DNA from 2 places in the Microbulbifer agarilyticus genome. Region 1 is predicted to be linked to the other one. Evidence: predicted binding sites of a transcription regulator. Region 1 holds the regulator's gene; the other holds the start of a gene.
The links. The regulator sigma-54, encoded in region 1, starts transcription at its own class of promoters, with help from an activator protein. The targets are predictions, from matches to a motif close to TGGCACANNNNTTGCNNT.
Positions count from the first base shown of each region.

Region 2: Mag101_RS12440 (CmpA/NrtA family ABC transporter substrate-binding protein) is a predicted target of sigma-54. The motif match lies at 2,034-2,051, and genes of this name have one in related genera.

Region 1 covers NZ_CP019650.1:3,205,904-3,211,237, reverse strand. Annotated here, with positions in the region: gene mgtE (magnesium transporter) at 1-201, opposite strand, end outside; gene Mag101_RS13435 (HPr family phosphocarrier protein) at 275-544, opposite strand; gene rapZ (RNase adapter RapZ) at 598-1,467, opposite strand; gene ptsN (PTS IIA-like nitrogen regulatory protein PtsN) at 1,568-2,029, opposite strand; gene hpf (ribosome hibernation-promoting factor, HPF/YfiA family) at 2,092-2,385, opposite strand; gene Mag101_RS13415 (RNA polymerase factor sigma-54) at 2,575-4,038, opposite strand; gene lptB (LPS export ABC transporter ATP-binding protein) at 4,268-4,993, opposite strand; gene lptA (lipopolysaccharide transport periplasmic protein LptA) at 5,067-5,334, opposite strand, start outside.
Region 2 covers NZ_CP019650.1:2,983,993-2,989,326, reverse strand. Annotated here, with positions in the region: gene Mag101_RS12445 (ABC transporter permease) at 1-272, opposite strand, end outside; gene Mag101_RS12440 (CmpA/NrtA family ABC transporter substrate-binding protein) at 381-1,757, opposite strand; gene Mag101_RS12435 (OmpP1/FadL family transporter) at 2,517-3,983, opposite strand; gene Mag101_RS12430 (DUF3108 domain-containing protein) at 4,219-4,908, opposite strand; gene purN (phosphoribosylglycinamide formyltransferase) at 5,066-5,334, opposite strand, start outside.

The DNA of each region.
Region 1 (5,334 bases):
GTCCTGGTCGATGAGTTTCCACAGGACCTGGCGAATGTGCGGGGGCGAACTTTCCAGCAGTTGGGCAATACTCTGCGGCGACAGGGATGCCAGCATCTGCTGTACTTCCCGGCCGGTGCCGCTATCCAGCGCCGCATATAGCTCGCCGAGCTGCTTTTGCGCGCGGAAGGTAAAGTCCGTATTGGTGGTGGGATTAACCACGGTGTTTCCTGCTAGCTGGTGGTGTTGCGCGTGTGCCGCGTTTGGCGGCGTGTATGGCGATCAGGCCCTGCGCTTACTCACCCTCACCGAAGCGGTCGTTGATCAGTGCGCAAATGGCTTTGTGCGCGGCGTCTTCGTCGCGGCCGATGACTTCCAGTTCCAGCTCGATGCCCTTGCCGGCGGCCAGCAACATCAACGCCATCACGCTCTTGCCATCTACCGCCTTGCCCTGGCAGTGCACCTTCACCTCAGAGGAAAAACGGGCGCTGGTTTGGGCAAACTTACTGGCGGCACGGGCGTGCAGTCCGAGCTTGTTGATGATGGTGATCCGGCTTTTTTGCATGGGCGCTGTTCTTCTGGTTATCGGTGCGGGTAGCGGGGCGTTTCCTGGGGGATTCAGTCCCGGTTTTTCTGCTGTTCCCGGTGGCGTATCTGAATATTTTCAAAGGTCTCGGCGAAATGCCTGGCGAGAGCTTCCACCATATACACGGAGCGGTGCCTGCCGCCGGTGCAACCGATCGAGACGGAGGTATAGCTGCGGTTGCTCTGCTGGTAGGAGGGCAGCCAGCGCTCCAGATACGCGGTGATATCTCGCTGCATATCCTCGGTTTCCTGATGGGAGCGGAGAAACTCGGCGACCTCGGGGTCTTTGCCGGTCTTCTCGCGCAACTCGGGTACCCAGTAGGGGTTGGGCAGACAGCGCAGATCAAACACCAGATCCGCATCCACGGGTACCCCGTGCTTGAAACCGAAGGACTGAAACAGTACCGCCATGCCCGGTGAGTCCTTGCCCACGACACGGGTCTTAATCTGGTCTCGCAGCTGGTGCAGGCTGAGATTGCTGGTATCGATCACCAGGTCGGCCATGGCAGCGAGTGGCGCGAGGATCTCTTTCTCGCGATTGAGTGCTTCCAGCAGATGGGTATGGCTGTCGCTCAATGGATGCTTGCGGCGAGTCTCGCTAAAGCGCTGTACCAGGACCGGTGAGCGCGCGTCCAGATAAACCACATCGCAGTCCACGCCATTTGCGCGCAGGTCGTCAATGATCTTGGGGGCCTGGGCCACATCCTGCCACAGGGTGCGCGCATCAATGCCCAGTGCTAGCTGGGTGTTTTCCTCCGGCGGCTGCTGGCTAACGCGGCGCAGCAGGTCCGGCACCAGGCTGGTGGGAAGGTTGTCGATACAGTTGAAGCCAACGTCTTCCAGCAGCTGTAGGGCAGAACTTTTTCCTGAACCCGAACGGCCGCTGATAATGACCAATCGCATTGCTGTCGCGCTCCTTGCTGGTTGGCTGGCACCGGTTTTGGTGTAGCGGTGGCGAACCGTGCCAGTATAAAGCAGTCACCCCCGGTAGCGGGGTGGAAATTTATGCCGCTGCAGCGCTGTTAATGGCCAGCGCGTAGAGCTCGTCGCTGGTGGTGGCGTCACGTAATTTTTCCCGCACCCGGCTGTCGCTGAATAGCGCGGCAATTTCCGCCAGGGTATCGAGGTGCTCCTGCTCTGAATCGTCGGGGACGAGCAGCGCAAACAACAGGTCCACGGGCTGCCGGTCGATGGCATCGAAGTCTACCGCAGGGGAGGTGGTGCACAGCACTCCGATCGGCTTTTCGCAGCCGGGCAGGCGGCAGTGGGGGATGGCGACCCCTTCGCCAATACCGGTGGATCCCAGTCGTTCACGGGCGACCAGCTGACTGAATACCGTGTCGGCATCCAGCTCGGGGAACTGTTCAGAGATCGCCTGGGCGATATTGAGCAACAGCTTCTTCTTGCTACTCCCAGCCAGGTGGCAAAGACTCAGGCGGGGAGAGAGTAATGCTTCCAATGTCATAACGTACAGATGATCTAGCGGTGCAAGTCAGCCGTTGCTCTTGGGTACTCCAAGTACTGAGACTAGCGGTGACTGCGTAACTTCTCTTTGTGTTTCAGCAGCTGACGGTCGAGCTTGTCCGTGAGCGAATCGATCGCTGCGTACATATCGTCAGATTCCGAGTCGGCAAAAATATCCTTGTTGCCGTTTACGTGCACTAAGGCCTCGGCTTTCTGAGTGAGTTTGTCGACAGACAGAGTGACCTGTGCATTGTTGACGAGGTCGTTGTGGCGGGAGAGCTTGTCCAGTTTGGTCAGGCAGTAATCGCGAATGGCCGGAGTAACTTCTACATGGTGACCACTGATATTGATCTGCATGGATTTCTCCTTATTGGGTACAACACGAATCCTGTCGCACCCCCGCTCAGGGCGGCAACCCTACTAGGAAGTGCGTCAGAATGGAAGGATACACTCGGCGCAGGGCTATTGGTTGTGCGGAATACTGCTTTCAGGGCTCGAAGTAGTCAGTATGCGAGGCAAGTTTTCGCTGAAAAATGACCGGTTTGGTTAGACCAGTCTCTTACGCTCGCTCGAAGAGGGGATACCCATGGATTCCCGGTACTTGGCCACAGTGCGTCTTGCGACTTTGATGCCCTGGGAGTCCAGTTCCTGGGTGATCTTGTTATCGGATAGTGGTTTACGCGGCTGCTCGCCATCGATCAGCTTGCGAATCAGCGCGCGAATGGCGGTGGATGAGGCGTCTTCACCGGAGTCGGTGCTCACGTGGCTGGAGAAGAAATACTTGAGTTCGAATACGCCCCGGGGGGTGAGCATGTACTTCTGGGTGGTCACCCGCGAGATGGTGGACTCGTGCATGCCGATGGTCTCGGCAATATTCGCCAGCACCATGGGTTTCATGGCTTCGGGACCCTGCTCGAAAAAGCCCTGTTGTTTTTCCACGATGCTGCTGGCCACTTTGAGCAGTGTCTCGTGGCGGCTCTGTAGGCTCTTCAGGAACCAGCGGGCTTCTTGCAGGTTGTCCCGCAGGTAGTTGTTTTCGCTGGAGTTGTCAGCTCGCTTGATCAGCGAGGCGTAGGTGTCGTTGATGCGCAGCTTGGGGGTGGTTTCCGGGTTTAGCTCCACTACCCAGCGATCCTGCTTGCGAGTGACGATGACGTCCGGCACCACATACTGTGGCTCCTCGCCGCCAAAGACTTCACCGGGGTAGGGGGTGAGCGTCTGAATCAGGCGCATCACTTCACCAAGCTGTGTTTCATTGAGGCGGGTGCGTCGGCTTAGCTGGCGAAAATCGCGTTTGCCCAGCAGATCGAGGTGCTGGCCGACTACGGTCAGCGCCTGTTCCAGCCAGGGGGTCCCCTCGGGTAGCTGACGCAACTGCAGGATCAGGCTTTCACGCAGGTCGCGGGCGCCACAGCCAACGGGTTCAAGCTGTTGAATCGTCTTGAGGACCGCGGTTACTTCATCGGTATCCACTTCGAGGGATTCCGCCAATTCTTCCACGCTGGTATCGAGAAAGCCGTTCGGGGCGATGGCGTCAATGAGTGCCTCGCCGATCTGCTTGTCCGAGTCGGTGAGTGGTGTGAGGTTCAGTTGCCACAGCAGGTGATCCTGCAGGCTTTCGGAGACCGCGTTGCGCTGCTCCAGCGCGTACTCTTCCGTTTCCGCCGACCCGCTGCTGGTGCCACCGGAGTAAATGTCATCCCAGCGGGTATCTACCGGCAATTCGTCGGGGATGTCGCTGCTCCAGTCCCCCTCGGCGGTGGATTCTGCCTGGGGCTCTGGTGCGCTCTCGGTGCGTTCTTCGGCTTGCTGGGCTGGGGTGTTCTGGTCTTGGTGGGACTCGCCGGCGTGCTCGTCAAAATCTGACTCGAGCAGCGGGTTGCTGTCCAGTGCGGATTGAATTTCCTGTTGCAGATCCAGCGTCGACAATTGCAGCAGGCGAATAGCCTGCTGCAGCTGGGGGGTCATTGTCAGCTGCGTGCCGAGTTTTAACTGGAGTGACTGCTTCATAGAGGTTTGCCGGCAGAAAAATCTGGCGATGACCTACCGAAAAGAATTTTATTCCTTTGGCGGCGGGATAAGGCTCATTTCCTGCAGACTACCCCGGGGAGGGTAGGAAGACAAGGGGCAAGTTAAGCAATAAGTATGCCGAAAAAGTCACGCCTTCCGGTTAAGCGTGTATTCCCGTGATCAAAATCTCTATTTTTCACGGTTTCTGGAAAGCTTTTCTGAAAAAGGCTCAAATCGTGAACTGATGGCCCAGGTACACATCTTTCACTCGTTTGTTTTCGGCGACGTCTCTGGGGTTGCCAGAGGCGATGATGTGACCTTCGCTGACGATGTAGGCGATTTCGCAGATGTCGAGGGTCTCGCGCACATTGTGGTCGGTGATCAGGACGCCGATATCGCGATCCCGCAGGTGGCGAATGATTTGCTGGATATCGGCGACGGAGATCGGGTCAACACCGGCAAAGGGTTCGTCCAGCAGTACGAATGCAGGGTTTGTCGCGAGTGCGCGCGCTATTTCCACTCGGCGGCGTTCACCGCCGGAGAGTGCCATGCCGAGGCTCTCGCGAATATGCGTGATATGGAACTCTTCCAGCAATGACTCGAGTTGCTCTTTGCGCTGCGTGCGGTCGAGGTCTTTGCGGGTCTCCAGAATTGCCATGATGTTGTCTTGTACCGACAGGCGCCGGAATACCGAGGCTTCCTGTGGCAGGTAGCCAATACCCTTGCGGGCGCGACCGTGCATGGAGAGGCCGGTAATGTCCTCATCATCGATCAAAACCTGGCCCGCGTCGGCCTGTACCAAGCCCGCAATCATATAAAAACAGGTGGTTTTACCCGCGCCATTGGGGCCGAGCAGGCCTACAATCTGCCCGCTGGATACGCTGACGGACACATCCTGAACAACTTTGCGCTTTTTGTATTGCTTGGCGAGGTGTAGTGCCTTGAGCGTGGGCATTGCTTAATTCCGCTGTCAGCGCTGCGCGCTGTTTGAATTTTTTTTTCGTGATCTTGTCGATGTAAGAGGGGCGTTATTGCCCATCCTGAGCTGGCTTGGCCTCCGGCTTCCAGATCATCTCGACGCGCTTCTTCTCGGACTGGCCCTGAGCCTGCATCTGCTCGCTGTTGAGGTCATAGTCGATGCGTTCGGCAGACAGGGTATTGCCGTCGCGATCGACAAAGGCTTCACCAGTTAGCTGTAGGGCATCGCTTGCTACCAGGAATTCGATTCGCTGGGCGCGGGCCTTTACTGGATTAGTGCTTTCTTCCACTTGCTGTTGGAAGTGTGCGGGTTTGCCG
Region 2 (5,334 bases), 220 kb from region 1:
TCCTGGCGCTCATAGAAGGCCTGCTCTTTTTCGCGGGAGCGCTGGTGCTCATCATGCAGGGCATTGAACTGCTCCATGACTGCAGCGGGACCGGGAAACTTACCCAATGATGTATCAATATTCTGTGCAGTGACGGACCATAGCAGCAGGAAAGCGAGTATGCCTGCGGCGGGCAGTGCCACCAGTCGGATGGCATTGCTGAAAAAGGTTCCGTCCAGTTGCGGCAGCTTTAGGCCGCTGAATTTTGTGGCGATTACAGTAGCGGTATTCATTCCTGTTACCTCAGCACACGAGTTGAGCGTTAGTTATGAGCCTGAAAGTATTATTGTTTTGAGGAGGGCACTGGCCTGTATCACAGGCCAGTGCTTTTCGAGGCTTGATTACAGTTTTTGTCCGGACTTCAGGCCAATATCGAATTTCTCGATGTAAGCATTTGGCTCTTTGCCGTTGTAGACGATACCGTCGATGAAGTGGGTCTGCGGGTTGCGGAAGCCATCTTCGGTTTCGAAGTCTGGGAATTGCGCTGCAGTAGCCAGCTTCTCTTCAATCAGGGACTTGGCGGCTGCCTGGTAAATGTCAGGGCGGTATACCTTGGCTGCCAGTTCTTTGTACCAGTCGTCAGGCTTGTCTTCGGAGATCTGGCCCCAGCGGCGCATCTGAGTCAGGTACCAGATAGCGTCGGAGTAGTAGGGGTAGGTCGCGTTGTAGCGGAAGAATACGTTGAAGTCTGGTACTTCGCGCTTGTCGCCTTTTTCGTACTCAAAAGTACCGGTCATACTGTTGGCAATTACGTCGTAGTCGGCGCCCACGTAGTTAGACTGGGAGAGAATCTTCACCGCTTCCGGGCGGTTCGCGTTGTTGTTCTCGTCCAGCCACATAGCGGCACGAATCAGAGCGCGGGTAACACGAACGGTGGTGTTCGGATATTTTTCAGCAAACTCTTTGGTGATGCCGAAGACTTTTTCCGGGTTGTCCTTCCAGATTTCGTAGTCGGTTACTACCGGTACGCCAATGCCTTTAAATACCGCCTGCTGGTTCCAGGGCTCACCTACGCAGTAGCCGTAGATGGTGCCGGCTTCCAGAGTGGCTGGCATTTGCGGTGGCGGAGTTACGGACAGAAGGGCGTCTGCATCAATCTGGCCGGAGATGTCGCCTTTATGCGGTGCGTAGTAGCCCGGGTGGATACCGCCAGCGGCGAGCCAATAGCGCAGCTCATAGTTGTGCGTGGATACTGGGAATACCATACCCATGTTGAAGGGCTTACCTTCATCTTTGTATTTTTCAACAACCGGCTTCAGCGCGTCTGCCTTGATCGGGTGTACCGGCTTGCCATCCGCCTGTTTGGGAATGTTTGGCTTCATCTCTTCCCAGATGGCATTGGAAACGGTAATGCCGTTACCGTTCAGGTCCATGGAGAAGGGAGTGATGATCTCGGCTTTGGTGCCGAAGCCCATGGTCGCGGCGATTGGCTGGCCTGCGAGCATGTGGGCACCGTCCAGGCGTCCATCGATTACGCCGTCCAGCAATACTTTCCAGTTGGCCTGCGCTTCGATGGTTACGTAAAGGCCTTCATCTTCGAAGTAGCCCTTTTCGTAAGCGATGGCGATGGGGGCCATATCGGTCAGCTTGATAAAACCAAACGTCAGTTCTTCTTTTTCCGGGTAGCCCAGCTCCTCGGCGGTAGCGGGCGAAATGCTGAAGCCCACTGCCAGCGCTAGAGACGCTGCAAGAGTTTTAAATGGCTTGTTCCAGGTCATGGTTAGTTTGCTCCAAGTTTTGTCAGCGATGTAGTTGTAAAACTCTATGTTGAGCGGCCAGTGAATCTGGTGACTGCAATTCAGGCCAAAAAAAAGCGCTCACCGACTGCCCGTTACGTTCGACGGGATCGGTGAGCGCCTCTGCTCTAAGACAAGCACCTAGGTGCGTTGCCTGACTAATTTTTTGTGAGCTACTTGTAGCTCGTCGACGGGCAGCTGACTGTGAGCGGCCGGTCATTTGTGGTGCGCGTGGTTTGTTACGCGCTCACTCTCACCATTGCAGACTCCGTGCCAACTTTTTCTGAGATGTGTTTGCCCAGTCGGGAGTTTGGTGGTTTATGGGGGAGGTATATATGGGGTGAGGAAATACTCACATTCGCCAAAGCCCCTGTTTTTATAAGGTTTACTGAACTGCATGCAGCGAAAACTAATTGGCGACAAAGGGCCGTCGGTCCAGCTTGTTACGCTATTCAGGCAAAGGGAATGCTGCGCCACTGCGCCTGGAGTTATGTGTGATCGGGGCTTTGGCCGGTTTGGCTCAGACGACCGTTTCAGTGCAGGGTGGTGAATGTGGGGATAGATTTGGTGCAGGCTATTGAGTGGGGAGAGGCTTAAACGGTGCGCGGGTGGGGTTGTTTTGGTGCGAATGCATACTCACTGTACATTTCTCGTCAGATTTTGTCTGAATGGTTGACCGGGAAATAAAAAGGCCGGGTGTTGCCACCCGGCCTTTTGAACGTTCCAGTACTAATCGAGGGATTAGAAGCTGTAGTTCAGAGATGCACCTACCAGCCAGGCTTCCAGGTTGGTGGTGCCACCGTTAAAGTAGGTGCCGAGACCGATGTCTGGAGTCAGCGGCAGAGCCTGGAACTCCTGGATGGGCTCGTCATCACCCCAGATGTAAGCCAGACCACCATCGACGCTCAGCTGGTCGTTGAACTTGTAGGTGCCGCCGAAGGTAACCCACTGACGATCCGCGTCCGGAATGGACAGGGTGCGCCAGGTTACCGGCAGACCCAAGCCGCCATTCAGGCCCACAGCAGCGGATTCGATGCGGCCATCTTCGTTCAGACCATCGCGTGCTGCACCGTTGTCGTAGGCGTAGCCCACGCGCCAGGTGATTTCTTCACACGGGTAGTATTCCGCACCCAGGCTGTAGCGCCAGCCGCTCTGAAAGTTTTCTTCTTTGATCAGCAGTGGGTTGTAACGATCTACAGGCTCATCGTTGATACGCTGATCCGGGAAGAAGGCTTGCAGGCGCTCGAAGTCGTCCCAGTCGGTCCACAGGGCGCCCATGGCGATGCCCCAGTGCTCATCGAAGCGGTGGTAGATGCCGATTTCCAGAGTGTCGGGAAGGTCCAGAGTCAGTCGAGCGCGCTCATTGTCAAATGGACGTCCATCGACAAAGGAAGGCAGCAGATCGGAATTTACGTCTGCATCAATCTCAGGGCGCAGCTCGGACTGATAGGAAACGCCCACGTGGGTGTGGCCGTCTGCACTGCGCCACAGACCGCCGATGCTCCACCCTACATACCAGTCATCGCCATCGGCGTCGAGGATTTTGGCGTTGGAGACAGGGAAACCTAGCAGCTGCTCCGCAGCATCTTCCAGTACGAAGTTGTTCGGGACTTTGGTCTTCAGTGTGGCGTCGCCATACAGGAAGTTCGCAGACAGCCCGATGCTGAACTGGTTGTTGAAGTCAAACGCAACAGACGGCGCGATGGTGACAGACAGCAGCTCAGTTTTGTCGGAGATGTGGGTTACCGGCCAGCTGGAATTAAAATCGGTCTCCAGGCCGTAGTCGGTATTCATGGCAATACCGAATGACCAGCAGTCGTCTACCGGAATCGCCAGGTAGGCATTGGGTACGAATGCGGAGCTGGCGTAGTCGTCTGCTGTATCGAATACAGACGCGGCCAGCACCGGGCCTTGCTGGGTCAGCAGGTAGTAGTCTGTGGTGCCCGCGGCATCAATTTCCGGGTTTACGTAGGTCACGCCTACGGAGAAAGCCATTTCATTGAACAGCGCAGAACCTGCCGGGTTGCGAGCGAGAATGGCGGCGTTATCACCAATGGCATTTTCCGCGGCAAACGCGCGGCCCAAACCGGAGGTACTGGATTCCTGGAGGGCGAAACCAGCTGCAAATGCGCCACTCGAATAAGTACCGGCGGTTACGGAACAGATCGCTGCGGCTAATGCGGCTTTACGCAGAGTTTTAGTGTTCATGAGGTCCCACTCAATTACTGAAAAGAATGCCAGTTGGTGTGGAAGCCCACTCCGAAACTTGGCTGAGAATCTATTCCGGAAAAAGTTTGCATACAGCAAACATGTTCCTAGTAGATGGAGTCTAGCAGTGTCAAATTTACCTACTAGATAAATGCGGCGTCTTTATAGAGACGAATTGCGGAAAAATCTACGCTTTGACGTAATTTTTTTGGAGAGTGTGGGAAATTTTTAAAAATTATTTTTTGATGGAAATTTCTTTTCCATCAATGAGTAATTTTGTCAGGGTGATCTGGTAGCTTTTGCCATTTTCTTCGCGTTGCATCAGTTTTACGAGTGCATAGTTCCACTCTGGCGCGAACCATATGTTTGTGACGCGCTGTGCACCTTCGTCGCGAATGCGTTGCACCTTTATTGTTTCAATCTCGCCCATTGGTGTTTTGACGGTTTCCTTGCCCGCCACTTCAAATTCGTACTCACGAATTTTTTTTCCGTCGGCCACCAGATACTTCAATGGTTGTTTTCCATTGGCAACGTCAATGGCCAATTGCATCTGATAACTTATCTTGTCTTGAATATTTTCCGGTGCTTTTTCAATGCTGCGGGACTTGTTGTAAATATTGACGACACGTTTTCCGTCATCTTCAAAACTGAGCGCGGTGTGACGATCGCGGCCGAGGCCGGATTTTTGATAATCGTAGTGTTGCGGGATCAGGCGCAGCCCTTTCTGTGCGAAGCGGGAGTACTCTTCAATTTTCGCGAACATGGAGTGTGCGGAAAAATCCAGGCGCCAGCTTTGCGGGTTGCCGCTGAGGGTGCGCTCCGCCTTGACGGCAAAACCGCTGAACTTGGCTTCGTAGGTGGCGGTGAAGGGGAGTAGGACGCGGGGCGCTGCAGGTTGAGCGCTTGTCTCGGCAACACTCGCCAGGCTGCCTAGCAGGAAGGAGGCGAGGACGGTTGTGAAAAAAGGTAAAAGGAAAGAAGTGGACGCAATAGTGCGGGCGCAACGATTCAAGAGATAACCTCCGGCCTGTTATTGGACTTCCATCTATATGGATGGTCTCAGACCGGAAGTTGTACCGGCCCTACAACCGCAACCCGCTGCGAGGTAGTAGCTCTCCGTCGAATTCGGCGCGGTCGCCGACCATGCGAAGACGCCCTTGGGCAAACCACTGGGCCACCTGCGGGTAGATTTTATGTTCCTGCACCAGCACCCGTTGTGCAAGCAACTCTGGCGTATCACCGGTTTCGATGGGGACGGCAGCCTGCAAAATAGGCGGGCCACCATCCAGCTCCTCGGTGACAAAGTGCACGGTGGCGCCATGTTCATCGTCACCCGCTTCCAGTGCACGCT